DNA from 2 places in the Paenibacillus sp. CH40 genome. Region 2 is predicted to be linked to the other one. Evidence: predicted binding sites of a transcription regulator. Region 2 holds the regulator's gene; the other holds the start of a gene.
The links. The regulator CtsR, encoded in region 2, represses protease genes until heat stress. The targets are predictions, from matches to a motif close to ATGGTCAATAAAGGTCAAACA.

Region 1 (15,830 bases), on a different contig from region 2:
GATTCTGCTGACCAGCATGAATGCGGACGGAACCAAGGACGGCTTTGACCTGCCACTGACTTCTGCGGTATCGGATACCGTTGGGATTCCAGTTATCGCTTCTGGCGGAGCAGGCAAACAGGAGCATTTCTATGACGTGTTTACGGCGGGCAAAGCGGATGCTGGATTAGCAGCAACGATTTTTCATTATAAAGAAATAGGAATCCCTGAGCTAAAACGGGATTTGAAGCGCAGAGGAGTGGAGATACGATGAGCAACGAATTGAACCAACAGCTATCTCTGGAGCAGATACTGGATAATGTACGCTGGAATGAGGCAGGACTTGTCTCGGCGATTGTGCAGGATGATGCTACGCTTCAGGTGCTTACGCTGGCCTACATGAACCGCGAGTCGCTGAAACTATCTTTGGAGTCGGGAGAGACCTGGTTCTGGTCACGTTCCAGACAGGAGCTGTGGCACAAGGGGGCTACTTCGGGGAATACGCAAAAAATCACCTCCATCCAGCTGGATTGTGACGGTGATGCCCTGTTGGTACGTGTCATTCCGAGCGGTCCTGCCTGTCATACAGGAGCAACGAGCTGTTTTTTTCGTAATATTTCCGCGCCAGGAACCGCTGTAGCACCTGTTGCAGGAAAAGCAGGAGACCACACGTTGGTAAATGAAGTTTCCAGTGCTTCAGCAGACCGCTTTGAGGTACTTGCCCAGCTGGAGGCGATTATTAAGGAACGTGAAGAGACACGTCCTGAAGGGGCCTACACGACTTACCTTTTTGATAAAGGTGTAGATAAAATCTTAAAAAAGGTTGGCGAAGAAGCATCCGAGACAATCATTGCCGCCAAAAATAAAGATAATGACGAACTGCGCCTAGAGGTCAGCGATTTGATTTATCACCTGCTGGTGCTGTTGCAGGAGCGCAAGCTACCGCTCGATGACGTGCTGGCTGAGCTGAATCGCCGCCATGAACGTCCTCGTCGTGATTAGTACGGTTTGTTGTAGTGTTGAAAGGGGGAGGGCCGCATGAAAATTGACTATCATACGCATCACGCCCGCTGCGGGCATGCCATAGGGAGTCTGGAAGAGTATGTACAGCAGGGAATTCGGCTAGGGCTGGATCAGCTCGGCTTGTCCGATCACATGCCACTACTGCATGTAAAACCGGCTGACTATTACCCGGAAATGGCAATGCCTATGGAGGAGCTGCCCCGATACGTGGAAGAATGTTTGGAACTGAAGGAACGTTTTAAAGGGCAAATTGATATTCGTGTTGGCTTGGAAGGCGACTACATCGAGGGCTGGGAACGAGAAATCGAAGACATCATCACCGCGTATCCCTGGGATTATGTGATTGGTTCCGTCCACTTTCTCGGTGAATGGGATGTCACGGACTTCCGTCAGGTACACCATTGGGAAGGCAAAAATGTGCTTGAGGTGTACCGCACGTATTATGATGCGGTTTCCAAGGCGGCAGCTACCGGTTTGTATGACATCATGGGTCATTTGGATGTCATTAAGCGCTTCGGCTATCATCCGAGGCCGGAGGAAATGGAGGAGCTGCGTGAACTGGAGCGTGCCGCAATTTCAGCCGTTGCCCGTAGCGGTCGGGCGATGGAACTGAATGCATCAGGGCTTTCGAAGCCCTGTGACGAGATGTTCCCGAGCCGCCGCATGTTGGAAGAAGCTTTTTCGCTAAGCATCCCGCTGACCGTAGGATCGGATGCTCATGATCCGGCGAAGCTGTCCGAGCACTTGGAGAAGGCACGCGCTCTTCTATATGAAGTCGGCTATCGCGAGCTTGCCGTATTTCAGCATCGCGAGCGCTCGCTGGTGCCGCTGACGCTTTAATTATTACGTTTATTGGGTCTAAGTATCATTTCCAGTGGTTAGCCGAACGCTCCCTATTTATACAGGGAAAAAGCGCTCGGCTATTTAGCGTATTCTTATATACATATCTATAGGTATACAAGAGTGTATCCGATTTTTGGAATGAGGCAGGATCGACTGTCAAGTCGTTTTGAAGTTGTGGTATACTGAAGGGTATGAACATGCCAGTTACTTTTAAAGGAGGTGCCTTGGTTATTTATGAAAGGGAAACATCTGCGAGTATCGGAACCTAGCCCTAAAATTATTGCTTTGCGTTTCGACGCATCTTTCTTTTTTGAGAAAGCTGTGCGCTCGCTTGATCGCAATCATTATGACAAGGCATTGAAATATTTTCGCAAAGCCGTTGAATATGAACCGGATAATCCGGTGAATCATTGCAATATGGCGGGTATATTATCAGAGATGGGGGATTATGCAGGTTCGAATGAGATCCTGTCCTCTGTTCTGAGTGACGTAGACTCGTCGATGACAGAGTGTTATTTCTATATGGCGAATAATTACGCTAATATGGAGCAGTTTGAAGAAGCGGAGAAAGCATTGGTCACGTACCTGGAGGAGGACGAAGAAGGCCAGTTTCTTGATGAAGCGGAGGAAATGATGGAGCTGCTCTATTATGAGCTGGACCGTCCAACGAAGCTGAACCGCATTAAGGCCCGGCAGGGAGTAGTAGAGCATGATCAGGCTCGTGTCCTGCTGGAGGAGGGGAAATTTGCTCAGGCAGCCCAGTTGCTCAAGCAAATTTCAGAGGAACAACCGGATATGTTCGCTGCGCGGAATAATCTGGCGCTGGCGTATTACTACATGGGATTGTTCCAAAATGCTAAGGCTACCATTATTCAAGTGCTGGAAGATGAGCCGGGTAATTTACACGCATTGTGCAACTTGGCGATCTTTTATCAGCACGAGGGCGGCGGCCCGGAATTGGATCGTCTGGTGCAGACTTTGGCGGTTACTATACCGTTTCAGGAGGAGCAGGTATTCAAGCTGGCGACCACTATGGGGATTCTCGGACGCCATGAGGAGGCCTACAGACATTTCCGCAGGTTGCTTCATGGCGATGGAGAGAATAATGCGGATGCTTCTTTGTACCATTACACGGCGGTAGCTGCTAGCAATACCGGAAGATATGCGGAAGCTCGGCGGTTGTGGAGTCATTTGCAAAAACAGGATGCTTCCTCGGAAGTTCCGCGGTTTTTCCTGTCCCGACTGGAGGAACTCCAGCAGGAGGGTACACCGCTGCAAGTGCTCAGCTATCATTATCATCTCCCGTTTGAGGAGCAATTCCGCATGTGGGAGAAGTTTGGTGCTGACCAGGTGCCTGACAGTATGAAGAAGGACCCGCTAATCCGGTCATCCTTCTTCTGGGCCTTGCGCCACGGGGATCGGGCGACTCAGCTTCAGGTCATTCAGGCGTTAAGCTTGATCGGTGATGATGAGGTGCGTCAGGCACTGGAGTCCTTCGTAGAAGACCCGGACCAGGAGGATGAGCTTAAACGCCGTGCCTTGCAAGTATTGCAAGAGCTGGCGGAGCAGGGTGGGCAGAAAATGTACCCGGAAACGGGACATTCTGATCAGTTGGAGGTTGAGAACGATCCGCATACAATTGAAGGTGATGTATCTGCTTCCCCGGTCGATCCACAATGGCAGGCAGTGCTGGATAAGGTACTGACCGTCATGAGCAAGCCATCAGATCCGGCCATGCAGCACGATTTGAGATCGCTTTGGCTGGAGTATTTGGATCGGCTTGCCCCGGAAGTTCCGATGGTTCAGCATACTGAGGGATGGGCAGCGGCGCTGGAATATTTGACAGCTAAAATGCATCATCATTCAGTCACCTATCAGGAAGTAGCCGATCGTTATGGTATTTCCGTATCGACCGTAAGCCGCTATGCACGCCAGATTGACAGCGTGTGTGGTATCAAACAGAAGCTGAAGCAACCGCTCTCCACGTTTAAAAAGCAGGTCTGAGACCTGCTCCAAACATCACTTAAAGGAGGCAACAAACGTATGTATAAATCCATAATTATTGGTACAGGTCCTGCAGGCTACACAGCCGCTATTTATTTGGCACGTGCTAACATGAATCCGCTGATCATTGAAGGGATGCAGCCCGGTGGGCAGCTTACTACAACGACCGAAATTGAAAATTTCCCGGGTTTTGAGCAAGGTATCCTCGGGCCTGAACTGATGGATAATATGCGCAAGCAGGCTGAACGTTTTGGCGCTGAATTTACTTCCGGTTGGGTTGAGGAAGTGGATTTCAGCAAACGTCCTTTTAAAGTGAAGGTAGAGGGTAAAGGCATCATTGAGGCGGAGTCGGTCATTATTGCTACAGGTGCGTCCGCCAAATATCTAGGCATTCCGGGCGAGCAAGACAATGTAGGTCGCGGAGTCAGCACGTGCGCAACTTGCGATGGCTTCTTTTTCCGCGGGAAAAAGATTGTCGTGGTTGGCGGTGGCGATTCAGCCATGGAGGAAGCGAGCTTCTTGACCCGTTTTGCTTCCAGTGTAACCTTGGTCCATCGTCGCGATGAGTTGCGGGCGTCCAAAATTATGCAAGATCGCGCGCGTGAGAACGAAAAAGTACATTGGGCATTAAACCGGACTCCTCTGGAAGTTGTGACGGGAGAAGCTGGTTTAAAGGGTTTGAAGGTACACAATAATGAGACCAATCAGGATGAGCTGATTGAGGTAGATGGCGTATTCGTAGCCATCGGGCATACACCGAACACAGGTTTCCTGAACGGACAAATCCATACCGATGAACACGGCTATATTGTGGTGAAGCCAGGCACAACAGAAACGAATATCCCCGGAGTTTTTGCCTGTGGGGATGTACAGGATAACCGTTACCGGCAAGCTATTACGGCTGCGGGAACGGGCTGTATGGCGGCTATGGACTGCGAGAAGTATCTCGAAGGCAGTGCTGTTCACGACTGGAGCGAAACACTGGATCAATAAAAGAGTGACTATAGTACACAAAAAGGCTAGCAGGAGAGCGAAGGAAGCCTCTGTTATGCCGTATCTTTTGTTCAGGAAGAGAAAGCCTGCTGCGTTTGCACAGGCTTTCTCCTTTTTATGGGTGCATGAGGTTAAAAGTTCCGCTAATCGTACACTTTTCAACAAGGAAGTGTCCTTGACCGTAACGGGGGCTTCAATTATAGTTGGAACGTAGGAATACTATTATGAAGTAGGAATTGTAATCGTATATTTCATACCAGGTTTTTAAGTAAACACAAAGGTGGCTTGGAACATGTCTGAAAGTATCTATGTAGGTGTCGATTTGGGCGGTACCGCGATTAAAGTCGGCATTTGTAATGAAAACGGACAGCTTTTGCACACATATGAGGGACCAACCGAAACCGATAAAGGTGTAGACGTTGTCATCGGTAATATCGAAAAATATGTGCGGCATATTGTTGAGCAATCTCCTTATGAGTGGGATCAACTAAAGGGTGTCGGTGCAGGCGTTGCAGGTTTTACGAATGTTCGTGATGGTATTATTGTCCTCGCTCCTAATATTGGCTTTCGTGACGTACCGATCCGTGCGCTCCTAGAGAACCGGATTGGCAAGCCTGTGAAAATAGACAACGATGCGAATGTTGCTGCGCTGGGTGAGGCTTGGGCTGGTGCAGGCAAAGGCATAGAAAACTGCGTATGCTATACCCTGGGAACAGGAGTAGGTGGCGGTATTATTATAAACGGTAAAATATACCAAGGTTCTTCGGGCATGGCCGGAGAAATTGGCCATATCAGTGTCGTACCTGATCTGGAGGCTATTCAGTGTGGATGCGGCAAAATGGGTTGCTTGGAAACTGTATCTTCCGCAACAGGCATCATTCGTATGGCCAAGGACGCTGTGGAACGTGGCGACCGGACCTCTCTGGCGCTGGAAGATCAAATTGCTGCCAAGGAAGTATTTGATGCTGCTAAAGCTGGAGATGAAGTCGCGCTGCGTATTGTGAACCGGGCTGCCTTTTATTTGGGGAAATCCATGGCAGCGGTTGCCGCTGTGCTTAATCCAGAGTTGTTTATTATAGGCGGCGGTGTTTCTAAAGCAGGCGACTTTTTATTTGAAGAGATGCGTCGCGTATACGCCAAGCTGGCACCTGAACCGCTTCAAAAGGGTGTATATATCGTACCAGCGGTGCTAGGCAATGACGCAGGTATCGTAGGGGCTGCAGGGTTGCTGCTACGCTCCTGATTCACAGGTTATTGATAATACGGGTACTGGTATAGAGCGAAGAAGCAAAAGGAGAGGGAAGTCCATATGACAGACAACCTAAAAAATGCTGCGCCGTGGGCAACGCTCATTATTATTACGGGGATGTCAGGCGCAGGGAAGACCATTGCGGTTCAGAGCCTGGAAGACTTGGGCTTCTTCTGCGTTGATAATTTGCCCCCTGTACTGATTCCCAAATTTGCCGAGTTGATTGAGCAGTCGAACGGTAAAATAGGCAAGGTGGCACTCGTAATTGATTTACGCGGACGAGAATTTTTCACTGCCTTGTCGGAATCTTTGAATTATATTAAAGATCATTTTACGATTCATTGTGAAATTTTATTCTTAAATGCGAATGATGGCGTTCTCGTACAGCGGTATAAGGAAAGCCGTAGACGTCATCCGTTGGCTCCAGACGGCATGCCTTTGGATGGGATTCGGTTGGAGCGCAAGATGTTGGAAGAACTAAAAAGTTCAGCTACACAGGTTATTGATACAAGTGTGATGAAGCCTGCAACATTAAAGGCGAGGATTATTTCACGATTTTCTCATTTGGAGAGCAGTATGCTTTCCGTGAACATTACTTCTTTTGGCTTCAAGTATGGTATTCCCATTGATGCCGATCTTATATTCGATGTGCGCTTCCTGCCTAATCCCCACTACGTGGACCAACTACGTCCCCACACGGGACAGGATAGCGATGTATATGATTATGTCATGAAATGGCCCGAGACTCAGGCATTCTTGACCAAGTTGCTGGATATGTTACACTTTTTGATTCCGCAATATCGCAAAGAAGGCAAAAGCCAGGTCATTATCGGCATTGGCTGTACTGGCGGTAAGCATCGTTCTGTTGCAATATCGGAGTATTTAGGAAAAATGCTGGGTGCCAGCGAGACAGAATCTGTTTCTGTTTCGCATCGGGATGCTGATCGGGACCGGCATTAATGAGGTGAAATCATGAAAGAGACCGGATCACAACGGGAGCGCCCACGTATTGTTGTTATGGGCGGCGGAACCGGCTTGTCCGTCATGCTGCGGGGCTTAAAGCAAAAGCCGCTAGATATTACGGCTATTGTTACAGTCGCTGACGATGGCGGAAGTTCCGGGATTTTGCGCAGTGAGCTGCAGATGCCCCCTCCAGGGGATATTCGCAATGTGCTGACTGCCTTGGCTGACGTGGAACCAGTGATGTCAGATATGCTGAAATACCGTTTCGGTGCGGGATCAGGATTGTCAGGCCATAGCCTGGGTAATCTGATTTTAGCAGCGATGACCGATATATCGGGAGATTTCGTAACGGCGGTGCGTGAGCTTAGCCGTGTATTTGCTGTCCGGGGACGTGTGCTACCGGCAGCCGAGGAAGGCGTTGTGTTAAGCGCTGAGATGGAGGATGGCACGGTGATTACCGGGGAGTCCAAGATCCCGGAAGCGGGCGGACGCATCAAACGCGTCTTTCTTGAACCGACTCACGTGGAGCCGTTGCCTGAGGCTGTAGAGGCCATTAATGAAGCCGATGCGATTTTGATTGGCCCCGGCAGTCTATATACCAGCATATTACCGAATTTGCTTGTACCTAAACTCGCTGAAGCTGTAGTAAAATCAGACGCTATCAAAATATTTGTCTGTAACGTTATGACCCAGCCTGGCGAAACCGATGGTTATACGGTAGGAGATCACCTGCAAGCTATTTTTGAGCATGTAGGGCATCATCTCTTCGACTATGTCATTGTAAATAACGGAGAAATTCCACCCCAAGTACAGGAAATGTATGCGGAGCAGGGAGCCAAGCCAGTTCAAGTAGACATGGGCGAGCTGACCGACCGGGGATATAAAGTGGTGGCAGATACATTAGTTCTGTTCCGCACGTATTTACGGCATGATGCCGACAAATTGAGCCAGCATATTTACCAATTGGTACAAAACTGGATATTAAGAAGGAGGTGAGTCCCTTGTCCTTTGCGGCACAAACGAAAAAAGAGCTTACGATGATTGAAAGCCAGTCCTGCTGTGAGAAAGCGGAACTATCTGCACTTATACGTATGCTCGGATCCGTACAACTGTCGAATAAAAGGGTGATATTGGACGTGTCCACAGAAAATGCCGCGATTGCAAGGCGGATTTACTCCTTGATCAAGAAGCATTTTCAACTTCATATCGAACTGCTTGTACGGAAAAAAATGCGCTTGAAAAAAAATAATGTGTACATTGTCCGTATTCCCAATGGTGTGCAGCAACTGCTAAAGGATCTTTATATCGTCACAGAAGGTTTCTTATTCACTGACGGGATTAATCGGGATATCGTTCGGAAAAACTGTTGTAAGAGGGCTTATTTGCGGGGCGCCTTTATGGCAGGTGGCTCTGTCAACAATCCTGAAGGATCGTCTTACCACCTTGAAATTTCTTCGATGTATGAGGAGCATTGTCAGGCACTCGTTGATCTTGCGAATGAATTTCATCTAAATGCTCGCTGTATTGAGCGAAAAAAAGGTTTTATTCTCTACATCAAGGAAGGCGAGAAGATCATTGAGCTGCTCAGCATCATTGGGGCGCATCAAGCCTTGTTCAAATTTGAAGATGTACGCATTATGCGCGATATGCGCAATTCCGTAAATCGCATTGTCAATTGTGAAACGGCTAATTTGAACAAGACGATCGGAGCTGCTGTCCGGCAAATTGAGAATATTAAGTTGCTGGAGAGGGAAGTTGGTTTGGAGACCTTGCCGGATAAACTGCGTGAAGTGGCAGAAATTCGGCTCGCTCATCCCGATTTGAATTTGAAAGAAGTAGGGGAAATGCTCAAAGGGGTCGTGAGTAAATCGGGTGTAAATCATCGGCTTCGCAAAATTGATGAGATGGCTGACAAAATTAGGGGCGAAAATGGCCTGATTCCGTAAAAAGAGTGTCCATGGGGCTTTTAGCCCCGGTTTTTTTAGTTTTTTTTCTAGTGTCTGTCCCGGGTTAATGTTATAATGTGATAAATAAAATGGAGTAAGTAGTGTCCAGATTTATTTGATGAGGGGGTAAGCTGACATGTCAAAACATCCGGTAGTCGTACGCTTGAAAACAGGACTGCACGCCAGACCTGCTGCGTTGTTCGTACAGGAAGCGAATAAATATTCATCTGAGATTTTTGTGGAAAAAGAAGACAAAAAAGTTAATGCCAAGAGTATCATGGGTATTATGAGTCTTGCCATCAGTACAGGTACTGAAATCAATATTAGTGCTGAAGGTGCGGACGCCGAACAGGCTGTAAACGCTTTAGTAAGTCTGGTTAGTAAGGTAGAGCTGGAAAATCAATAAACAAAGATTTGCTTTGTAATATGGTGTATGCTCTTAGTGAAAAGCCCCCTTTGGGGCTTTTTTTTGTATCCAGAAAAAAGTCTTCGAACGCTCCTCCGTTAACTGTTCTATGTGTGGATTTGTTGAATATAGAGACCGTATTAAGTTCAAGTTATAAATAATTAAAATTTCCATGGTCATGCTCTGTTTCGGAAATATGTATGCTTGGCTGCAACCTTTTTCCGTCATTTCCGTCTGGAAGGTACAAACATTTACAAGAAAGAGGTTGAATTCAATGAGACTTTGGACAAAAACAGTAGCCACGGCAGTTCTCGCAGGAGCATTAATGGCAGGGGGAGTAGCAGGAGGATTATGGACAGGGGCAGATCGTGCCTATGCTGCGTCAACAGCTTCGACGGTAAACGGTGTAATTAATGTGACTGGAAGCGGGGAAGTATTGGCGAAGCCCAATATTGCTTATCTCTCTATCGGTGTACAATCAGAAGGGAATACGGCAGCCGCTGCTCAAAAAGCCAATGCTACAAAATTGAACAAGGTTACACAACTGCTGAAAGAAAAGTGGAGCATCAGCGCAGATGACATTCAGACCAGCCAGTTTTATGTACAGCCTAACTACACCTATAACGAAAAAGAAGGGCAAAAGCTCAAAGGGTACACTGCCAACCATACACTTTCCGTCAAATACCGCGATTTGGATAAAATCGGTCAGTTATTGGATGAGGCGACCAAGTCCGGAGCCAATAACGTGGATAATGTACGTTTTTCCGTGGAAGATCCTTCGACTTATGAAGAGGAAGCCATTACTAAGGCATTGGGAAGCGCACAATCTAAAGCGAGTGCTGTAGCTAAAGCAGCCAAACGCGGGTTAGGTGTCCTTGTGAGTGTGACGGTAGATGGCGGAGAAGCACAGGTCTTTACACAACGTGAAAATGCCATGTCAAAATCGCTCTTGGACGTAGCAGGTGGCGGGACAGAGATCCAATCAGGACAAGTAACAGTGAAAGTTCAGGTGTCGGCTCAGTACGAAATGAACTAATACAGATCATCAAACGAAGCCACAAGCGGCCTGCATCATGCGTAGGCTGGCTTGCTGGCTCTTTTTGTATATCGAAACCTTTTTGTAATGAGTCTGTCATAGCTAAGGGTTATTAGGTGTACATATTGAAATCGGAGAGTGTACAGATTGTAAACTACATACAATAGGGTATAGATATAATAAGAAAAGTAATTATCACACATACACAATACAGATCAATAACAGGAGGAATACTTAATATGAGTAAGCATGCGAAAAAATGGGGTTCAGCACTGCTAGCAGCAGGGATTTTAGCAGGAGTCGCAGCTGTTCCCGTTTCCTATATCCAGGCAGCATCGACCAAACAAGCGACAACACAGCAACCAGGAATCACCATCCAATGGAATGGTAAAACGTTGCCCGCTAAAGGTGTTCAAGTGAACGGGAGTACAATGATTCCGGTGGCCGCACTGCGTGACAGCCTGGGAATTCCAGTAAGCTATGATGCGAAAACAGCGACATATACCGTAGGTAGCGGGTACAATAAACTTTACATTATGGCTTCTTCCTCGGATGCCTACGTCAACGTCAATGGAATCAATACACGTAGCATGGATGCCAAACAGATCGCTGGGAAGCTATACATTCCTATGAGTCTGCTGAAAGACTATCTAGGCATAGATGCTCAATGGAATGCTGCTCAGAAAACAGTAACGCTGAGTAAAAGCCAGCTAAATCCGATCACCATTGCGTCTCAAACACTTCCAGCATCGAGTAATGCGAAGGTGTCCTACAAGATTAAGTACCCGCAAATCAGCGGCAGCCAGCTGAATCCTGAGGCTCAACAGGCCATTAACAATGTGCTTAAAAAGCATGCAGAGGGTATATTGGCAGCAGGCAAAAAGATGATGGCTGAGGGAGAGGCTACAACAGAAAGACCGTATGAGTTCGGAAATGATTTTGCGATTGCCTATAACAAAAATGGTATTCTGAGTGTAATTATGCAGGATTACTCGTATACGGGTGGCGCACATGGCATGACGGCACGTAAAGGATATACGTTCTCGCTCGCTGATGGTAAACTGCTGCAATTGTCTGACGTTTTGAAGGCAAATCCGAACTACAAAAAGTTCCTCAATGCTGATTTGAAGAAAAAAATCGATGCGCTTCAGGCTGGCGAAGGATTCGGCAAATTTAAAGAGCTGGCGGCAGATCAGAATTTTTATGTGACGAGCAGTGGAGTAACAATCGTGTTTGATTTGTATGATTATGCGCCATACGCGTATGGAATTCCAGAGTTCACCTACTCGTTCGGTCAACTGCTGCCACAAGGCGGAAAGCCTTTTGCGGGACAGAGTGAATAGTACAAATAAACAATTCCAATTGTATATAACCTAAAAAAACAATAAAGCAAAAAAGCTGCCTACCGGATAAAACATCCGGGGCAGCTTTTTCATTTACCAGCTATCGAGAGGCAAATTTCTTCTCTTATACACCTTCTGGAGAGGAGCTAGTTAGCACTTTATCAATAATACCGTATTCCTTGGCATCATCAGCGGACATGAAGTAGTCACGGTCTGTGTCTTTTTCAATGCGCTCCAGTGGTTGGCCTGTGCGATCTGCGAGAATGCGGTTCAATTTGTCACGCATTTTCAGAATGCGGCGTGCCCGGATTTCAATATCCGTTGCCTGGCCTTGTGCACCACCCAGTGGTTGGTGAATCATAATTTCACTGTTTGGCAAAGCGAAACGTTTACCTTTGGCGCCTGCATTTAGCAAGAACGCGCCCATGGAAGCCGCCATACCTACGCAAATCGTAGATACGTCAGGTTTGATGTATTGCATCGTATCGAAAATGGCCATACCAGCTGTAATGGAACCGCCAGGACTGTTAATATACAAGTGAATATCTTTTTCAGGATCTTCGGCAGCCAAAAACAGCATTTGCGCAATAATAGAGTTGGCTACAACGTCATTGACGTCCGAGCCTAACAAAATAATGCGATCCTTCAACAGTCTGGAATAAATGTCATAGGCGCGTTCGCCGCGGTTACTTTGTTCTACTACCATAGGAACATAGCTCACGTCAAAAAACCTCCCTTAAATATCGTTAGTGGATTTGGTGGACATGCCGATTACACGTCCCTTATTTATAAACTGTTACCGTATTAACCACATGATAAACAATTTCAAACAAAAAGTCAAAGAAAGTCAAACTAATGATTAAAAAAAAGAGCCCTCAGCGCTCTTATCGGTTAAAACATTATATAGAAGCATTTATGAGTTCATTTAAAATGGCGCGCCCGCGAGGAATCGAACCTCGATCTCAGGCTCCGGAGGCCTACGTCATATCCGTTGGACCACGGGCGCATAGTTCAATCAATGCAAACAACTAACTAATTAAACAGCTAATTGGAAACAAAGATGATTATATGATATACAGCAGTGAATTGCAAGCTTTTATTAAATGCGCATATTCAGGCAAATGGTTGAGAAATATAGGTTCAGATAGACTTGCATGTGGAGCAAATATTGGTTAAGATATACGTGGGACTTAAAAAGTTATCCCGGGACGTTTTAAGACCAGTTAGAGATAGAGCATTAGAGACAGAACTTAGAAGTGTGCGGGAGTGGAAAGCATGCGAAAGATATTAGAAATACAGAAGCAGCTTCTGCCCGACCTCATGGATGTTTTGAAAAAAAGGTACACGATCCTGCATCAGATTATGCTGTCCGATGTTGTTGGACGCAGAACACTGGCAGCTTCACTGAACATGACTGAGCGCGTGTTGCGCGCCGAAACCGATCTTCTTAAAGCTCAAGGGCTAATTGAGATTGAGAGTGTAGGCATGAAGGTGAGCAAAGCAGGACTGGATCTGCTGGAACAGCTGGAGCCGATTGCGAACAACTTGTTCGGCCTGTCCCAATTGGAGGACCAGATTCGTCAAGCCTATGGTTTGAGGAAGGTGGTTGTCGTTCCAGGGGATTCGGATGCTTCTCCGTTAACAAAGCAGGAGCTGGGGCGCGCTGGAGCAAAAGCGTTGCTGAGTGTTATGGACGACGAGGATGTGGTCGCTGTAACAGGTGGCACGACGATTGCCGACGTGGCGGAACAACTGGCACTACCTTCTAATGGCCCACTTAAGGGTGGGTGGTTTGTACCAGCACGCGGGGGGTTGGGAGAAAGCATGGAAATGCAGGCCAACACAATTGCTTCCACAATGGCTCGCAAGGTAGGCGCTCAATACCGTCTGCTCCATGTACCGGATTTGCTCAGCAATCATGCTTACAACTCCTTGCTTGAAGATACGAACATTCAGGATATATTGAACCTGATTCGCGAGAGTCGTATCATCATTCACGGGATAGGCAACGCCATAGCGATGGCACATAGACGTAAACTTGATCCCGAAACCTTTGCTCAGATCAGCAGTGAGGGGGCCGTTGCCGAATCGTTTGGTTATTACTTTAACGAAGATGGCGTCGTTGTTCACAGAATGCTGACGCTTGGACTTCGATTAGAGGACATCAGGCGTACCGATACGGTTCTAGGTGTAGCTGGAGGCAAGAGCAAGGCGGCCGCTATTCATGCGGTACTGCGTTTCGGACAAGAAGACATTCTAGTCACCGACGAAGGCGCTGCTGCCGAGATTGTAAGTCATTATTTAAATGGTTAAGATGGATTTATGAATGGTGTTGTCTTGACGGGCTTTCGGGTCTGTCTTGAATATATAAAACTAAACTAAACGAACTTTGGGAGGAACTCACTCATGACAGTTAAAGTTGGTATTAACGGTTTCGGACGTATTGGACGCCTTGCTTTCCGCCGGATTCAAAACGTGGAAGGTATTGAAGTAGTAGCAATCAATGACTTGACAGATTCCAAAATGTTGGCACATTTGTTGAAATATGATACAACACAAGGTACTTTCCAAGGAGAAGTAGAAGTACATGACGGCTTCTTCAAAGTAAACGGTAAAGAAGTTAAAGTTTTGGCTAACCGCAACCCTGAAGAACTGCCTTGGGGAGACCTGGGTGTAGACATCGTTCTGGAATGCACAGGTTTCTTCACAACTAAAGAAGCTGCTGAGAAACATTTGAAAGGCGGCGCTAAAAAAGTTGTTATTTCCGCTCCAGCTACTGGCGACATGAAAACTGTCGTTTATAACGTAAACCATGAAATTCTGGACGGTACTGAAACTGTAATCTCCGGTGCTTCTTGCACAACAAACTGCTTGGCTCCTATGGCTAAAACACTGCAAGACAAATTCGGTATCATCGAAGGTTTGATGACTACAATTCACGCTTACACTGGCGACCAAAACACTTTGGATGCTCCACATGCTAAAGGTGACTTCCGTCGTGCTCGCGCAGCAGCTGAAAACATCATTCCTAACACAACTGGTGCTGCAAAAGCTATCGGTCTGGTAATTCCTGAACTGAAAGGTAAACTGGATGGCGCGGCTCAACGTGTTCCAGTAGCAACTGGTTCCCTGACTGAGTTGGTAACAGTTCTGGAGAAAAACGTAACTGCTGAAGAAATCAACGCAGCAATGAAAGAAGCTTCTGATGCTGATACTTTTGGATACACTGAAGATCAAATCGTTTCTTCCGACATCAAAGGTATCACTTACGGTTCTTTGTTTGATGCAACTCAAACTAAAGTTCTGACTGTTGGCGACAAACAACTGGTGAAAACTGTAGCTTGGTATGACAACGAAATGTCCTACACTGCACAATTGATCCGCACGTTGGAATACTTCGCAAAACTGGCTAAATAAGAACAGTCTTATTGAGCAATAACATAGAGCGGAAACAGGTTATTGTTTCCGCTCTTTATATATCAAATGTGCCTTAAATTCCTGTTTCGTAAAATTATAAGGGTGCGGAGGAATATGGAGATGAACAAAAAGAGCGTACGTGATATAGAACTGAATGGAAAACGGGTGTTTGTTCGTGTAGATTTTAACGTTCCGGTTGAGGACGGTAAAATTACGGATGACAAGCGTATTCGTGAAACCTTGCCAACCATTAACTACTTGATTGAAAAAGGTGCAAAAGTTATTTTGGCGAGTCACTTTGGACGTCCAAAAGGTCAGGTTGTTGAATCCATGCGTCTGACTCCTGTTGGCGTACGTTTGTCTGAGCTGCTGAAAAAGCCAGTAGTTAAAGTGGACGAATCGGTAGGCGAAGCTGTTAAAGCGAAAGTGGCTGAACTGCAAAACGGCGACGTGCTGTTGCTTGAAAATGTACGTTTTTATGCAGGAGAAGAAAAGAATGATCCTGAATTGGCGAAGCAATTTGCTGAACTGGCCGACGTTTTCGTGAATGATGCATTTGGTGCAGCACACCGTGCTCATGCTTCCACTGAAGGTATCGCTCATATTCTTCCGGCTGTTTCTGGCTTGC
Region 2 (15,830 bases):
ATTATCTCAGTATGCTTTTCAGTTTACAATGTCCCTGGAGGATCTGGAGAAAGCTAGGAAGAAGTTCAAACCAGAGCAAACATGGGGAATATTCGACGGACATGACTTGAATGCTAAACTGACTTTGTTACCGCTACAGGTATACATAAACGGTCAGGTTTTTGATATGGGAGGCATTGCTGGTGTGGCAACATGGCCAGAAAAGCGTCGCGGAGGCATGGTTTCACGTTTGTTGACGCATGCGCTTGAAGAGATGAAGTCTGCGGGACAAAGCCTTTCTTTACTGCATCCCTTCTCCTTTGCCTTCTATCGTAAATTTGGATGGGAAACGTATATTGAATACAAAAAGTATGTCATTCCCATTGAAAAATTCCCTGCAAAACTTAAAACAGAGGGTACAGTCAAACGCGATGTCAAAGATATTTTAGAAATGGACCAAGTGTATCAAGCGTATGCATCTCGTTATAATGGCACGCTGGTACGAGATAAGGAATGGTGGCAAGAGCGGATTTTAAATGAGAACTATCGAACTGCGGTATATTACTCAGAAACAGGCGATCCTCAGGGATATGCACTATACAAAATTGAAGATAAACAGTTGAATTGTGATGAGTTGGTTTATGAAAATGAGACGGCCCGTCAGGCTTTATGGACTTATTTTGCAAATCATGACTCCATGATAACCCATGGTAAATTTATTTACGTTCCAGCAAATGACAATCTGCCATTTTTACTTGATGATCCGCGAATTCAACAGGAGACCGTGCCTTATTTTATGGGCCGTATTGTGGATGCAGCTGCTTTTGTAGAAAAATACCCTTTTGAGCAGGTTGGAGAGGAAACACGTTTAACCTTAAATCTGACAGATCGATATGCACCATGGAATGAAGGAGTATGGAGATTAACAATTACTACGGAAGGGCAAGGACATCTGGAGAGAGTGGATACAAGCAATTCATCTGAAAACGCTATGGTAGCTGACTTGAAACTTGGGATTCAGTCATTGACGACTCTGATGCTTGGCTACCAGCAGGCTGATGATCTGTATAAGTGGGGGCGTATTGAAGGGGACAGTGAATCTGTGTCTGCACTTAAACGTGTAATACCAGTAAAACAAACGTTCTTATTGGATTTTTTCTGATAAAGGCCCATTTAGATCTTCTTATGCTTCGTTTTTCAGGGAATATAACTTGTGTGATTATTATAATTTTCAAAACTCTTTCTGTAATTGGGAAGAGTTTTTTTATGGTATTGTATAAAACATAATTAGATTGCGAAAAATGGTATTGACCCCTTGGCAAAAATGAATAATGTGCTATAATATGAATATAGTCAAAGAAAGTCAAAGTCAATCAAGCCTCGTGTGTTTCTGTATAAGTATTATGCTGATGGATTGGCCGTATAAAGTAATTTTGATAGCAAAGAAGCAAACGAGGATCGAAATGATTTGCGTATAGTTAGGAGCTGCCTTTTATGAAAATAAGAGAAGTGTATGACTAATCGCAAATAAAGGCCACACTAGAGACAAAACGGTACAATTCCAATGAGTGTAGAATAGGCAACAGCCTGAATACAGCTTAGATTCGTGACTTTACCGTTTGGTTAAGTTCAATATACGGCGGACTCTGTGGAGCGTGAAATGTACTTGAATACTTGCGTTTCCGTTAGTGGAGGATGATGAAATGCGCAATGTTTCCGATATTATTGAACAATATTTAAAGAGTATATTGCTGGAAAGTCCCCAAGGTTTAGTGGAGATTCAGCGCAATGATCTGGCTGACCGCTTTTCCTGCGTGCCGTCGCAAATTAATTATGTAATTAGCACCCGGTTTACGCTGGAAAAAGGCTATGTGGTGGAAAGTAAACGCGGTGGCGGGGGCTACATTCGTATTCAGCGAATTCAGCTGCCTGCACAGCATGCCATCCACACACATCTTCATCAGAGCATCGGGGAGGAAATAAGCCAATCGGCAGCAGAAGGACTGATTTATCAGTTAGAGGAGGCCCATTTTTTAAGCAAAAGGGAAGCTAATCTAATGAAGGCTGCTTTATCGAGGGATACATTATTACTGAAGCTTCCCTATCGTGATCAACTGCGAGCAAGATTGCTTAAGGCTATGCTGATCTCGTTGCTGGCTACCAAATAGTGTGTGAAAGAGACTAACGTTTGGATGTAGTGTAGGGAGTGGTATAAATCCTGACATTAAAGGAGGTGCTTTTATGCTGTGCCAAGAATGTAATATGCGGCCGGCAACTTTGCATTTCACCAAAATTGTGAATGGCGAAAAGACAGAGTTTCATATTTGTGAGACGTGTGCCAAGGAAAAAGGGGAGATGATCCCTGGAACACCTAACGGCTTTTCGATTCATAGCTTGTTGTCGGGGATGCTGGATTTTGACTCCAGTACAAAGAGCCAGTCTCCAGGCCACAGTGGTCCGCAAAACCTGCAATGTAAGGATTGTGGCATGACCTATGCACAGTTTAGTAAGCTGGGACGTTTCGGATGCCCGTCGTGCTATCAATACTTTGATAGTCGTCTGGACCCTCTGTTCAAGCGTGTGCATGGGAGTACGAATCATGTTGGTAAAGTTCCGGTTCGCACTGGAGGTCGCCTGAAGGTTAAACGGCAAATTGACGATTTGAAAAAAGAGATGCAACAGCATATTGTACAGGAAGAATTTGAATCAGCTGCTGAGCTTAGGGATCAAATCAGAGAGCTTGAAAAAGAAATGACTGAAGAGTAAAGTTTGTGAAGAGTAGGAGGGATGCGTAATGCCCAATATTCGGTTTACGGAGAAGCCGCTAAGTGACTGGATGCGTGGTGATGCTGCGGATTCGGAGATTGTCATTAGCAGCCGGGTGAGAATTGCGCGTAACTTGCAGCATCTGCCTTTTCCCATGCTTGCTACCAATCAGCAGTCGGAAGAAGCACTTCAACGCTTAACGGATATCCTTCAGTATGATGATTTAGGTGGTTTTGGTACTTTTCATACGTTGAAAATATCCGAGTTGGATGAGATCGACAAGCGGGTGCTGGTTGAGAAGCATTTGATTAGTCCTAATTTGGCGAACGAATCTCGTAACGGTGCTGTTTTAATTAGCGATGATGAATCGGTTAGTGTTATGATAAACGAAGAGGATCATCTGCGAATCCAGTGCTTATATCCGGGATGTCAGGTTAGGGAAGCTTGGGAACGCGCTATGATTATTGATGATGCATTTGAAGCGCATGTTGATTATGCATTTGATGATCGGAGAGGTTTTCTGACCAGTTGTCCGACGAATGTCGGCACAGGTATGAGAGCTTCGGTGATGATGCATTTGCCCGCATTAGTCATGACTCATCAAATCAATCGTATATTGTCTGCTGTTTCACAGGTAGGTCTTACGGTTCGCGGCATTTACGGTGAAGGCAGCGAAGCGGTCGGAAATTTGTTTCAGGTGTCTAATCAGATTACACTGGGACAAACCGAAGCGGAGATTATTGAGAATCTACATGGCGTGGTGCTACAAATTATTGAGCACGAGCGTTCTGCCAGAGAAAGGCTAATGAATGAATCTATGCTGCGAATTACAGATCGGGTGATGCGTTCATTCGGTATTTTGTCATATGCAGCAGTATTGGATTCCAAGGAGGCTGCACAGCGGCTGTCCGATGTGCGTCTTGGCGTAGATTTAGGAATTTTGGAGCGTCCTTCCACCGCAGCGATGAATGAGCTGAATGTGATGACACAACCCGGGTTCCTGCAAAAAAGCTTTGGGGATAAAATGAATACCGAAGAGCGCGATATGTACCGGGCGAAGCTGATCCGGCAAAAATTAGGCACAACCCTTTAATATATAGAATGATCTGAAATACACACTGTGGAGGTGCAGGATATATGATGTTTGGAAGATTTACGGAACGTGCACAGAAAGTGCTTGCTTTGGCTCAGGAAGAAGCTGTTCGATTGGGACACAACAACATTGGCACAGAGCACATTTTGCTAGGCCTCATTCGTGAAGGTGAAGGAATAGCAGCGAAAGCCTTAATCGGTTTAGGGCTGGGACTGGAAAAAATCCAGGATGAAGTGGAAACGCTGATTGGACGCGGTCAAGAGCAACCGACGAACATTGCCTATACTCCACGCGCCAAAAAAGTCATCGAACTGTCTATGGATGAAGCCCGCAAACTGGGCCATACCTATGTAGGTACAGAACATATTTTGCTTGGTCTTATTCGTGAAGGCGAAGGCGTAGCAGCACGTGTACTGAATAACCTGGGCATTAGTCTGAACAAAGCGCGTCAGCAAGTGCTTCAATTACTCGGTAGCAGCGAGGCTGTTTCCAGCCATCACGGTGCTCCAGCTAATGTCAGCACGCCAACTCTGGACAGTCTGGCACGCGATCTGACGGCATCTGCGAAGGAAAACAACCTGGACCCTGTTATTGGGCGTAGCAAGGAAATCGAACGCGTGATTCAGGTGCTCAGCCGCCGTACAAAGAACAATCCGGTTCTGATTGGTGAGCCTGGGGTAGGTAAAACGGCGATTGCCGAAGGATTGGCCCAAAAAATCATAGCGAATGAGATTCCCGAAACGTTGCGCGACAAGCGCGTAATGACACTGGATATGGGTTCTGTGGTAGCAGGCACCAAGTATCGTGGTGAATTCGAGGATCGTTTGAAAAAAATTATGGACGAGATTCGTCAAGCGGGTAATATCGTGTTGTTCATTGATGAGCTGCATACGCTGATTGGTGCTGGTGGAGCGGAAGGCGCAATTGATGCGTCCAACATCCTGAAACCTGCTCTGGCACGTGGCGAGCTACAATGCATCGGTGCGACCACGCTAGATGAATACCGCAAATATATTGAGAAAGATGCTGCTTTGGAGCGTCGTTTTCAACCAATTACAGTGGATCAACCTTCTCCAGAAGAGGCGATTCAAATCTTGTATGGTCTGCGTGACCGTTACGAAGCGCATCACCGTGTAAAGATCACAGATGAGGCTATTGAAGCAGCCGTAAAATTGTCAGATCGTTATATCACCGACCGCTTCCTGCCAGATAAGGCTATTGACCTTATTGATGAGGCGGGCTCCAAAGTAAGGCTGAATTCTTACACTGTACCGCCAAACCTGAAACAGCTGGAAAACCGTCTGGAAGATATCCGTAAGGAAAAGGATTCAGCGGTACAAAGTCAGGAGTTTGAAAAAGCGGCAGCGCTGCGTGATACAGAGCAAAAAATCCGTGAAGAGTTAGACGTGACGAAAAACCAATGGAAAGAACAACAGGGTCGTACAGATTCCGAAGTTACCCCAGAGGATATCGCTCAAGTCGTTGCAATCTGGACAGGTGTTCCAGTCAGCAAGCTGAAAGAGGAAGAAACACACCGCTTGTTGAATATGGAAGAGTTGTTGCATGAGCGGGTAATTGGACAGGATGAAGCAGTTAAGGCAGTAAGCCGGGCGATTCGCCGGGCACGTGCCGGACTGAAAGATCCGAAGCGTCCAATTGGTTCCTTTATTTTCCTCGGTCCAACTGGGGTTGGTAAAACAGAGTTGGCACGTGCTTTGGCTGAATCCATGTTTGGAGATGAAAATGCGGTTATCCGTATCGATATGTCCGAATATATGGAGAAACACTCCACGTCCCGTCTGGTAGGAGCGCCTCCAGGGTACGTTGGATATGAAGAAGGCGGTCAACTGACTGAGAAGGTACGTCGTAAGCCATACTCTGTTGTGTTGCTGGATGAAATTGAAAAAGCACACCCAGAAGTATTCAATATTCTTCTGCAAGTGCTGGAAGATGGTCGTCTGACAGATTCCAAAGGTCGTGTCGTTGATTTCCGTAATACACTCATCATCTTAACATCTAATGTTGGTGCACAGGCGATTAAACGTAACTCCACGCTTGGTTTTACAGCTGTAGTGGACGCTGGAGCGGATTACGATAATATGAAGGGCAAAGTGATGGATGAACTGAAGAAAAGCTTCCGTCCTGAGTTCTTGAACCGGATTGATGAAATTATCGTTTTCCATTCTCTCGAAGAAAAACATATTGCCGAAATTGTATCACTCATGTCTGAGGAGCTGCGTAAGCGCCTGAATGAGTATGAGGTGGACTTCGAGTTGACAGACAACGCTAAAAAATTCCTTGCCAAGGAAGGCTTTGATCCAGCGTATGGTGCGCGTCCATTGCGTCGTGCAATCCAGAAGCATATTGAAGATCGCCTGTCCGAGGAACTGTTGACTGGCAACATTACTAAAGGTGACTCACTCTTCATTGATGAGGAGAACGGTGCATTGACTGTAACCAAAAAGGATAATGTATCTGCCAAGTCCTAAAGCAGTTTACTAAATAAGATAGCAGAAAAGGGTGTCTCGCAAGCTGGAAAGCTATTGCGAAGACACCCTTTTTGTGTATAAAACACGGTGAAAAGGTTGGGTAAATGCTTTGGGAAAGTTTGTGATATTGCTTTACGTCCGCCAAGCTTCAATGGTAAACTTTTATTGTTACAGCTCTTTCTGGGCTGTATGAACATAAATTTGACATCATCGTCGTCAATAAGGAGCCAGGGAACAAAGTATGGCTAAAGTGAAAACAAAATTTTCCTGTACGGAATGTGGTTATGAATCGCCCAAATGGTACGGAAAATGTCCTGGATGCCAGGCATGGAATTCCATGGTCGAAGAAACGGAAAGCGTTGTAAAAACTCAAGGAATGGGGTCTTCCCTTCTTACTCATAGCACAAAAGACAAGCCACTCCCTATTATAGAGGTGGAGAGTGGTAAAGAAACACGAATCTTGACGGGAATTGGCGAATTGAATCGAGTACTCGGTGGAGGTGTGGTGCCGGGTTCACTCGTTTTGGTGGGCGGTGATCCGGGAATCGGTAAATCTACGCTCATGCTGCAAACATCTAATGAACTGGCTTTAACTGGTTTAAAGGTGCTGTACGTGTCTGGTGAGGAATCTGTCCGTCAAACGAAACTACGTGCAGATCGGCTCGGTGCCTTGTCCCCCAGCCTATACGTATTATGTGAGACGAATTTGGAGACGATTGAAGAAGCGGTGGACAGCTTGAAGCCGGAGTTTTTGGTCATCGACTCGATACAGACTGTATATTTGCCTGAGGTGACGAGTGCACCAGGTAGTGTGGCTCAGGTGCGGGAGTGTACTTCACGCTTTATGCGAATTGCCAAGGGGCTCGGTATTGCTACGGTATTGGTAGGACATGTGACCAAGGAAGGGGCCATTGCAGGTCCGCGTTTGTTGGAGCATATGGTTGATTGTGTACTTTATTTTGAAGGAGAGCGTCACCATACGTATCGGCTTTTGCGTGCAGTTAAAAATCGTTTCGGTTCTACAAATGAAATTGGTATTTTTGAAATGGCTGAAAGCGGTTTGCGTGAGGTGTCGAATCCTTCTGAACTTTTCCTGTCTGAACGACCACTGGGTGTGGCAGGTTCTACTGTTGTAGCCAGTATGGAAGGAACCCGACCTGTATTGGTTGAACTGCAAGCATTGATTGCAGCTACACATTTTCCCTCTCCACGCCGAATGGGCACAGGAGTCGACCATCATCGAATGGGATTAATCATAGCCGTGCTAGAAAAGCGGATGGGCATGTTTTTGCAAAACCAGGACGCTTATCTCAACGTAGCCGGAGGCGTGAAGTTGGATGAACCGGCGGTGGATTTGGCTATAGCTGTGAGTATTGCTTCCAGCTTTAGGGATGCTCCTACAAAGCCGTATGATGTGATTTTTGGCGAGGTGGGACTGACAGGTGAGGTGCGTGCGGTATCCCGAGCGGAACAGCGAGTACGAGAGGCGGAGAAACTAGGTTTCAAACGGGTGATCATGCCGGAGAAAAGCTTGAAGGGCTGGACACATCCGAAAGGGATACAAATTATAGGAGTAGGAACGGTGGCAGATGCACTGGCAGCCGCATTAGATTAGGGGGCATTGAGAATGAAAGAAGCGAGCCAACTGGATAAAATGAACGATTTGCTGCGGCTTGTGGCACCGGGAACTCCCTTTCGCGACGGGTTGGAAAACGTTTTGCGTGCCAAAACGGGTGCTCTTCTGGTCGTTGGCTATAGCCCAGAAGTTATGGAAGTCGTGGATGGCGGTTTCTCCATCAATTGTGATTTTTCACCGAACTATTTGTATGAATTGGCTAAAATGGACGGCGCAATCATATTGAGCGAGGATTTAAAACGAATTTTATATGCCAATACGCAACTGATTCCGGACTCCTCCATTTCTTCAATTGAGACGGGAATTCGGCACCGGACAGCAGAACGAGTTGCAAAGCAGACTGGCAAATTAGTTGTGTCTATTTCCCAACGGCGTAATATTATTACCTTGTATCAGGGGACATTACGGTATGCGCTCAAGGAAATCGGAGTTATTTTAACGAAAGCTAATCAGGCTATTCAGACGTTAGAAAAATATAGATCCGTGTTGGGGCAAGCCTCTACCAATTTGACAGCATCTGAATTTGAAGAGCTGGTTACCATGCCGGAGGTCGTTAATGTCATCCAGCGGATCGAAATGGTGCTGCGCATCAAAATGGAAATCAAACGATTTATTAACGAGCTCGGAAATGAGGGCCGTCTAATTAGTATGCAGATGGAAGAGCTTGTCAGCAACATTGAGGAAGAAGCTTGGTTGCTGTATAAGGATTATGCCAAAGACGATAGCGACGAGAAGATTCGTGAAATTATATTGGGACTCAAACGTTCTACGGACGATGAATTGTTGGATGTGAATCATATTGTACGTTTACTAGGCTACCCTTCTTCAGCTGCGACATCAGAGGAGTATATTGCTGCACGTGGCTATCGGGTACTGAACAAGATACCGCGTTTGCCGAATGTGATTATTCATAATCTGGTGGAGCGGTTTGGACGTTTTCCACATGTCATCACAGCAACGATAGAAGAACTGGATGAAGTGGATGGTATTGGAGAGGTTCGTGCGCGTACGATTAAAGAAGGTCTTAAACGTTTGCAGGAACAAGTTTTCATTGACAGGCAAATGTAAATGTAATACAGTGAAAGGATTATAATGGAACAATTCATACATTGAGGTGAAGAGATGATTACCAAATCAATTCCGAACATGTGTACCTTAGGTAACTTGTTTCTCGGAATGATCGCCATTTTATTGGCTGTAGACGGAAAATACAGTCTTGCCGCTATTATGGTTATTGTCGCCATGTTGTTGGACGGACTGGATGGTAGGATGGCCCGGGTCCTGAATGCCCAAAGCGAATTCGGTAAAGAACTGGACTCCTTATCAGATATGATATCTTTTGGTGTTGCTCCCGCAGTTATTATGTACATGGTTGCTTTTCATGATGCGAATTCGGCTCTCGCTTGGACGGTTACTGCCATTTTCCCGATGTGCGGAGCGTTGCGTTTGGCTCGATTTAACGTACGTCCTGGTGTACCAGGTTATTTTACGGGTTTGCCAATTCCGGCAGCAGGTGGCGTATTAGCCACTTTGTCCTTATTCCATAACGATATTTCATTGTTATACATGTCGATTGCCATGTTGCTGGTTTCTTATTTGATGGTCAGCTCCATGAGATATCCGAATTTTAAAAAGGTCGGCCTTCCGAAAAAAGCGATCTGGGTTGCTCCATGGGTCGTAATTGCAGCGGTGGTGTTGGCTGTTAAATTCCCTGACCAGCTGTCGAAGCTGATTTTTGTACCGCTGGTGCTGTATGCATTGTATGGTATGAAGCTGAACATTCGTAAGCTGTCACGCAGACGTGGACGTGATCGGGAGCGTTCCAGTCAGGAAGAACAGGACGATCAATATCGTCATTCACAGCGCTAGTATCAAGCAAGAACAAGAATAAGCATTTATTTCCTTGAATCATTTTAGGGAGATAAATGCTTTTTTTTATGCATAAAAAGTGAAAACACAGGGTTAGTTATGTGGAAAATGGATCATACTGGTAAGAGAAATGCTATGTATCCAATAAGCAGCAGACTATATGCAAAGAAAATAAAGGAGGTATAGAGACTCAATGTGGAGAAAGGCTATTTTAACTTTTACAGGATTGTGCGGAGCATGGTTTGGCTATACGTTATACCAGCGGGTAGGAGGCATTGTATCGTGGATGCCACAATGGTTGAGTGATGGGTCTTTACCGGGAATGATTGTTTGGATGATGGCGGGAGCAGTGCTATTTATGGCTGGGTGTTCATTCGCAGGGGCATCCGTGGCAAATCGATTGCAGCAGGGCATTGAAGGCTTGGTACGAATTCCGATGAACGAGATGATGGCAGGTGTGATTGGTTTAGCGGTTGGATTGACGCTTTCCTTAGCAGTTTATCCGCTTTTTTCATGGTTGGGGGCCCCGGGTCAACTTATCCAGACCGCTGTTACCGTGATATGCGGATATGTAGGATTGATGGTTGGACTAGAAAAGCGGGACGAGCTGTCTTCCTTTTGGAGTTCTGGTTTTTTTGGTCGGGGAACGGGTGTAGAAGAACGCAAGCTGGAGGAGCATAAAATATTGGACACCAGCGTCATTATAGATGGACGTATTGCAGATATTTGCAAGACAGGTTTTATTGAAGGAACGATTGTGATTCCTGAATTTGTGCTGGAGGAGCTTCAGCATATTGCAGATTCATCAGATTTACTTAAGCGTAATCGTGGACGCCGGGGTCTGGATATTTTGAATAAAATCCAAAAAGAGCTGGATGTGAATGTGCTCATTTACGAAGGTGATTTTGAGGAAATTTCAGAGGTCGACAGTAAGCTGGTCAAGCTGGCAAAGGTGTTGCAGGGTAAAGTTGTAACTAATGATTTTAACCTGAATAAAGTATGCGAACTGCAAGGTGTATCGGTGCTGAATATTAACGATTTGGCGAATGCAGTGAAGCCTGTCGTATTGCCCGGCGAGGAAATTATGGTGCAGATTATTAAAGACGGCAAGGAGCATGGGCAGGGTGTAGCCTATCTGGATGATGGCACGATGATTGTTGTAGAAGGCGGACGTGACTATATTGGCTCTCTGATGGAGGTACTGGTCACGAGTGTACTTCAGACCTCTGCCGGCCGTATGATCTTTGCTAAACCAAAATTATTGGAAAAAGCTCAATAAACGCGGTATGATGAAGTAGATGTGTTATCATACGGATCGTCCAAGTGCGATCAGGGCAGGAGTTATTTGAATGAACAATCGGGTAGGAGTTGTCATTGTGGCAGCAGGGCGCGGCTCCCGTATGGGGACGCAGGAGAGCAAGCAATTTCTGCTTTTGCGGGACAAGCCCATCTTCATACATACACTTGAAATATTCGCAGCTATGCCCGAAGTGGATGAAATGGTGATGGTGACTGGGACAGGAGATGTGGAACGCTGCCGAGATTGGATTCATCAATACAAAATCGGTAAAAATGTACGGGTGGTGGCTGGTGGCAATGAACGCCAGCATTCGGTTTATCGCGGTCTGCGCCACTTACAAGCGGATTGGGTGATGGTGCATGATGGTGTGCGTCCACTCATTCAACCTGAGCTTGTACGTTCATGCCTTGAGGCAGCCCAGCGTACTGGTGCTTCTGTAGCGGCAGTACCTGTAAAGGATACGGTCAAGCAAGTGAACGGGGATGGTATCATTACAGCAACGCCGGATCGCCGAAGTCTGTGGAGTATTCAAACGCCACAGACTTTTCGTCTTTCCGATCTGCTGCGAGCCTATGAGGAGGCGGAGCAGTCGGGATTCTTGGGAACAGATGATTCTATGCTGATAGAGCGGCTAGGAATTCCGGTTACTGTCGTTCAAGGCAGCTACAAGAACATCAAAATTACTACGCCTGAGGATTTGGATATGGCGGCGTTATGGGTAAAAACAGAGGGAGAGGATATAAATTGATCAGAGTGGGACAAGGATTTGACGTCCACCAGCTGGTGGAAGGAAGGCCATGCATCATCGGAGGTGTGAATATTCCGTATGAAAAAGGTTTGTTGGGCCATTCCGATGCAGACGTGCTGCTGCATGCCATTAGTGATGCTATCCTAGGCGCGCTTGGCTTGGGCGACATCGGGAAGCATTTTCCGGATAATGACCCAGAATTTAAGGATGCCGACAGTCTTAAGCTACTGGAGCATGTGTGGGGGCTAGCTAAAGAGCGAGGATATCGCTTGGGGAATATTGATTCTACGATTATCGCACAAAAGCCCAAAATGGCATCGTATATTCCGCAGATGAATGAAGTCATCGCACGGGCGCTGGAAGCAGAGGAGCTATCCCAGGTGAACGTCAAGGCGACCACGACAGAGCAACTCGGGTTTCCCGGACGGGGTGAAGGAATCGCGGCTCAATCGGTTGTCTGTCTTATCAAGTAAATGCTATCATCTTGAGTAATTCAATTTGGAGGAGATTATATGAGCACGGAAGTTCGTGTACGCTATGCACCAAGCCCTACAGGGCATCTGCACATTGGAAATGCTAGAACGGCATTATTTAATTATTTGTTTGCTCGCAATCAAGGTGGAAAATTTATTATTCGTATTGAAGACACAGATGTGAAGCGCAATATTGAGGGCGGAGAAGAAAGCCAACTTAAATATTTGAAATGGTTGGGTATGGACTGGGATGAGAGCGTAGACGTGGGAGGCGAGTTTGGACCTTATCGTCAGACGGAACGCTTGGACATATATAAAACGTACTGGCAGGATTTGCTGGATCGTGGTTTGGCTTATCGCTGTTACTGCACTGAAGAAGAGCTGGAGCGCGAGCGTGAAGAACAGACGGAACGTGGGGAGACACCACGCTATTCTGGAAAACATCGTGATCTAACAGAAGAACAGTGCCAGGCATTCGAAGCAGAGGGCCGTGTACCAAGTATTCGTTTTCGCGTACCGGAAGATCGTGAATATACGTTTGATGATATCGTTAAAGGTCAAATTACGTTTAATTCCAAGGAAAGCGGCGATTTTGTTATCGTCAAAAAGGATGGTATTCCGACATATAACTTCGCTGTAGCGGTTGACGATTATTTGATGAAAATATCGCATGTACTACGGGGCGAAGACCATGTTTCCAATACACCGCGGCAGTTGATGATCTTTGAAGCTCTCGGCTGGGAACCGCCACGCTTCGGTCATATGACGCTGATTGTAGGCGAGGATCACAAAAAGCTCAGTAAGCGTAACGAATCCATTATTCAGTTCATGGAGCAGTATGACAAGTTGGGCTATTTGCCAGAAGCTATATTCAACTTCATTGCACTACTGGGCTGGTCCCCGGAAGGCGAAGAAGAGATCTATGATCGGGAACAACTGATTTCGATTTTCGATCCTAATCGTTTGTCCAAAAGTCCAGCTGTGTTTGATACCAATAAGCTTGCTTACCTGAACAATCACTATATTAAAAAGGCTGATCCTGAGCGAATTGCCAGCATGGCGATTCCCCATCTCCAGACAGCGGGGTTGTTGCCGACTGAACTGTCTGCGGAACAACTGGATTGGGCTAAGGCCCTTGTTCGTTTATACCAGGAACAGATGACTTCTGCATCCGATATTGTAGCGTTGTCTGAGTTGTTTTTCCGTTCACATCTGGAACTGGATGCTGAAGCAGCAGCTGTATTGGCCGAAGAGCAGGTTCCTGAGGTACTTAGAGCTTTTGCAGGTAAAGTTGAAACGAGTGAGGAATTTACAGCTCCACAAATGGCTAAGCTGATCAAGGAAGTTCAAAAGGAAACGGGTTTTAAGGGAAAACAACTATTCATGCCGATTCGTGTGGCTCTTACAGGCCAAACGCATGGACGAGATCTGAATGAAACCATCTTTTTGCTCGGACGTGACAAGGTACTGGATCGTCTCAAGGCACAAATTAAAGGCTGATATTTCTTGTCAATTTGTTGTCTTTTCGCTATAATGACTCCATTGATACGGATTGATATTTACGTGTAAAGGCTGCGAACAGGAGAAGTACACTGCATATGGGCATCTGCCAGAGAGGACGGTCGAGGGGAAACCCCAGGCTGAGAGCCGTCCAGATCCCTGCGGAGGAAATGCGCCTGGGAGCCGTGCGCCCGAACTTACATTAGCGTCAAATGCTGATGTGACAAGGGCGTGCCGAGTCGTTCCCGTTACAGGACGCCAAAGACGGGCTGTCTGCTTTTTATGCAGCAGATATGTTCGAAGCAGAGTGGGACCACGTTCATGCGTCTCTGCAGCTTAGGCTGCGGAGACGCTTTTTCTTTTTTATCAGACTCAGACTCGTTATAGATTGAAAAATGTCGAAGAGTGCTGGTGGATGCGAAAATTGGCGGAACGTGAAGTGTTGTGATGATGCGGCAAGGATATGAAGGGAATAGGAGGGCGACATGTTCAGACATTTCAAATCCGACATTCAGACTGTTTTGGATAATGATCCGGCCGCCCGGAGTAAGCTGGAGGTCATTTTTACGTATTCCGGCGTTCATGCCCTTTGGGCACATCGAATCGCACATTGGTTTTATTTGCGAAACTGGTGTACTCTAGCCCGTGTTATATCCCAGGTATCAAGGTTTATGACAGGCATTGAAATTCATCCTGGCGCTCGTATCGGAGATCGGCTGTTCATTGATCATGGCATGGGAGTTGTCATCGGTGAAACCTGTGAGATTGGCGACGATGTCATATTGTATCAGGGGGTCACACTCGGCGGGACTGGGAAAGAGAAAGGGAAGCGCCATCCGACCATTGGGAATAATGTTGTTATCGGCTCCGGTGCGAAGATATTAGGTTCTTTCACGATTGGGGCACAATCCAACATTGGCTCTAACTCGGTTGTGCTCAAAGAAGTTCCACCAAACAGTACGGTGGTGGGCATCCCGGGGCGAGTTGTCAGACAGGATGGTAGGCGTCCAGACCGACTTAGTCATCAATTGCCTGATCCGGTTGTGGACTCTATGCGAGAACTTCAACGGGAAATAGAACGTTTGCGTGCAGAAATGTCTGATTTGAAGGATGGGGCATCTGCTCAGAAACATCAGGTGACCCAAGAGAATAAATTAGAAAAATGATTTTCATGAGGGAGGAACATAACAATGCCGCTTCAAATTTATAATACAATGACGAGGAGTCGGGAGCCTTTTGTGCCACTGGAGCCTGGAAAGGTTAAAATGTATGTATGCGGACCTACCGTGTATGATTACATTCATATTGGCAATGCACGACCTGTAATTGTATTTGACGTGGTGCGCAGCTACCTGGAGTACTTGGGCTATGATGTAAACTATGTGGTGAATTTTACGGATGTCGATGATAAATTAATCCGCAAAGCTCGGGAACTTGATATGGAGGTTTCGGCAGTTGCTGAGAAATTTATTGCTGCCTACCATGAGGATCTGGCAGGATTGAATGTTCCTGCTGCCAGTATGAACCCTCGTGTAACAGAGAGCATGGACCTGATTATTGATTTTATTAAGGAATTGGTAGACAAGGACTATGCCTATGAGAATGATGGCGATGTGTTCTATCGAACCAAAAAGTTCAAAGATTACGGACAACTGTCAGGTCAAAATCTGGAAGAGCTTCAGTTCGGTATTCGCATCAATGTGGATGAACGCAAGGAAAATGCTGAGGACTTTGTACTCTGGAAGGCAGCGAAACCGGGCGAAATTTATTGGTCGAGCCCTTGGGGAGATGGACGACCAGGCTGGCATATCGAATGCTCTGCTATGGCTCGCCATTATTTGGGGGATACATTGGATATTCATGGGGGCGGACAGGATCTGCAATTTCCGCATCATGAATGTGAATGCGCACAATCCGAAGTGATCACGGGTAAGCCATTATCTCGCTACTGGATGCATAACGGCTATATTCGCATAG

Region 1: the regulator CtsR is predicted to act here: its motif matches at 12,619-12,639, upstream of clpP (ATP-dependent Clp endopeptidase proteolytic subunit ClpP).

The regions. Positions count from the first base shown of each region.
Region 1 is NZ_JANAVQ010000009.1:175,079-190,908, reverse strand. Features, by position in the region: gene hisF (imidazole glycerol phosphate synthase subunit HisF) at 1-253, shown strand, start outside; gene hisIE (bifunctional phosphoribosyl-AMP cyclohydrolase/phosphoribosyl-ATP diphosphatase HisIE) at 250-981, shown strand; gene hisJ (histidinol-phosphatase HisJ) at 1,018-1,842, shown strand; gene NLX73_RS21755 (tetratricopeptide repeat protein) at 2,080-3,849, shown strand; gene trxB (thioredoxin-disulfide reductase) at 3,889-4,842, shown strand; gene NLX73_RS21745 (ROK family glucokinase) at 5,135-6,085, shown strand; gene rapZ (RNase adapter RapZ) at 6,152-7,051, shown strand; gene NLX73_RS21735 (gluconeogenesis factor YvcK family protein) at 7,064-8,050, shown strand; gene whiA (DNA-binding protein WhiA) at 8,056-9,000, shown strand; gene NLX73_RS21725 (HPr family phosphocarrier protein) at 9,137-9,406, shown strand; gene NLX73_RS21720 (SIMPL domain-containing protein) at 9,681-10,442, shown strand; gene NLX73_RS21715 (PdaC/SigV domain-containing protein) at 10,682-11,785, shown strand; gene clpP (ATP-dependent Clp endopeptidase proteolytic subunit ClpP) at 11,910-12,506, opposite strand; tRNA gene NLX73_RS21705 (tRNA-Arg) at 12,717-12,791, opposite strand; gene NLX73_RS21700 (sugar-binding transcriptional regulator) at 13,061-14,098, shown strand; gene gap (type I glyceraldehyde-3-phosphate dehydrogenase) at 14,192-15,202, shown strand; gene NLX73_RS21690 (phosphoglycerate kinase) at 15,323-15,830, shown strand, end outside.
Region 2 is NZ_JANAVQ010000015.1:46,101-61,930, reverse strand. Features, by position in the region: gene NLX73_RS24455 (GNAT family N-acetyltransferase) at 1-1,141, shown strand, start outside; gene NLX73_RS24450 (CtsR family transcriptional regulator) at 1,683-2,147, shown strand; gene mcsA (protein-arginine kinase activator protein McsA) at 2,221-2,745, shown strand; gene mcsB (protein-arginine kinase McsB) at 2,774-3,838, shown strand; gene clpC (ATP-dependent protease ATP-binding subunit ClpC) at 3,883-6,327, shown strand; gene radA (DNA repair protein RadA) at 6,569-7,942, shown strand; gene disA (DNA integrity scanning diadenylate cyclase DisA) at 7,955-9,031, shown strand; gene pssA (CDP-diacylglycerol--serine O-phosphatidyltransferase) at 9,086-9,832, shown strand; gene NLX73_RS24415 (PIN/TRAM domain-containing protein) at 10,026-11,111, shown strand; gene ispD (2-C-methyl-D-erythritol 4-phosphate cytidylyltransferase) at 11,182-11,880, shown strand; gene ispF (2-C-methyl-D-erythritol 2,4-cyclodiphosphate synthase) at 11,877-12,353, shown strand; gene gltX (glutamate--tRNA ligase) at 12,393-13,853, shown strand; gene cysE (serine O-acetyltransferase) at 14,339-15,019, shown strand; gene cysS (cysteine--tRNA ligase) at 15,044-15,830, shown strand, end outside.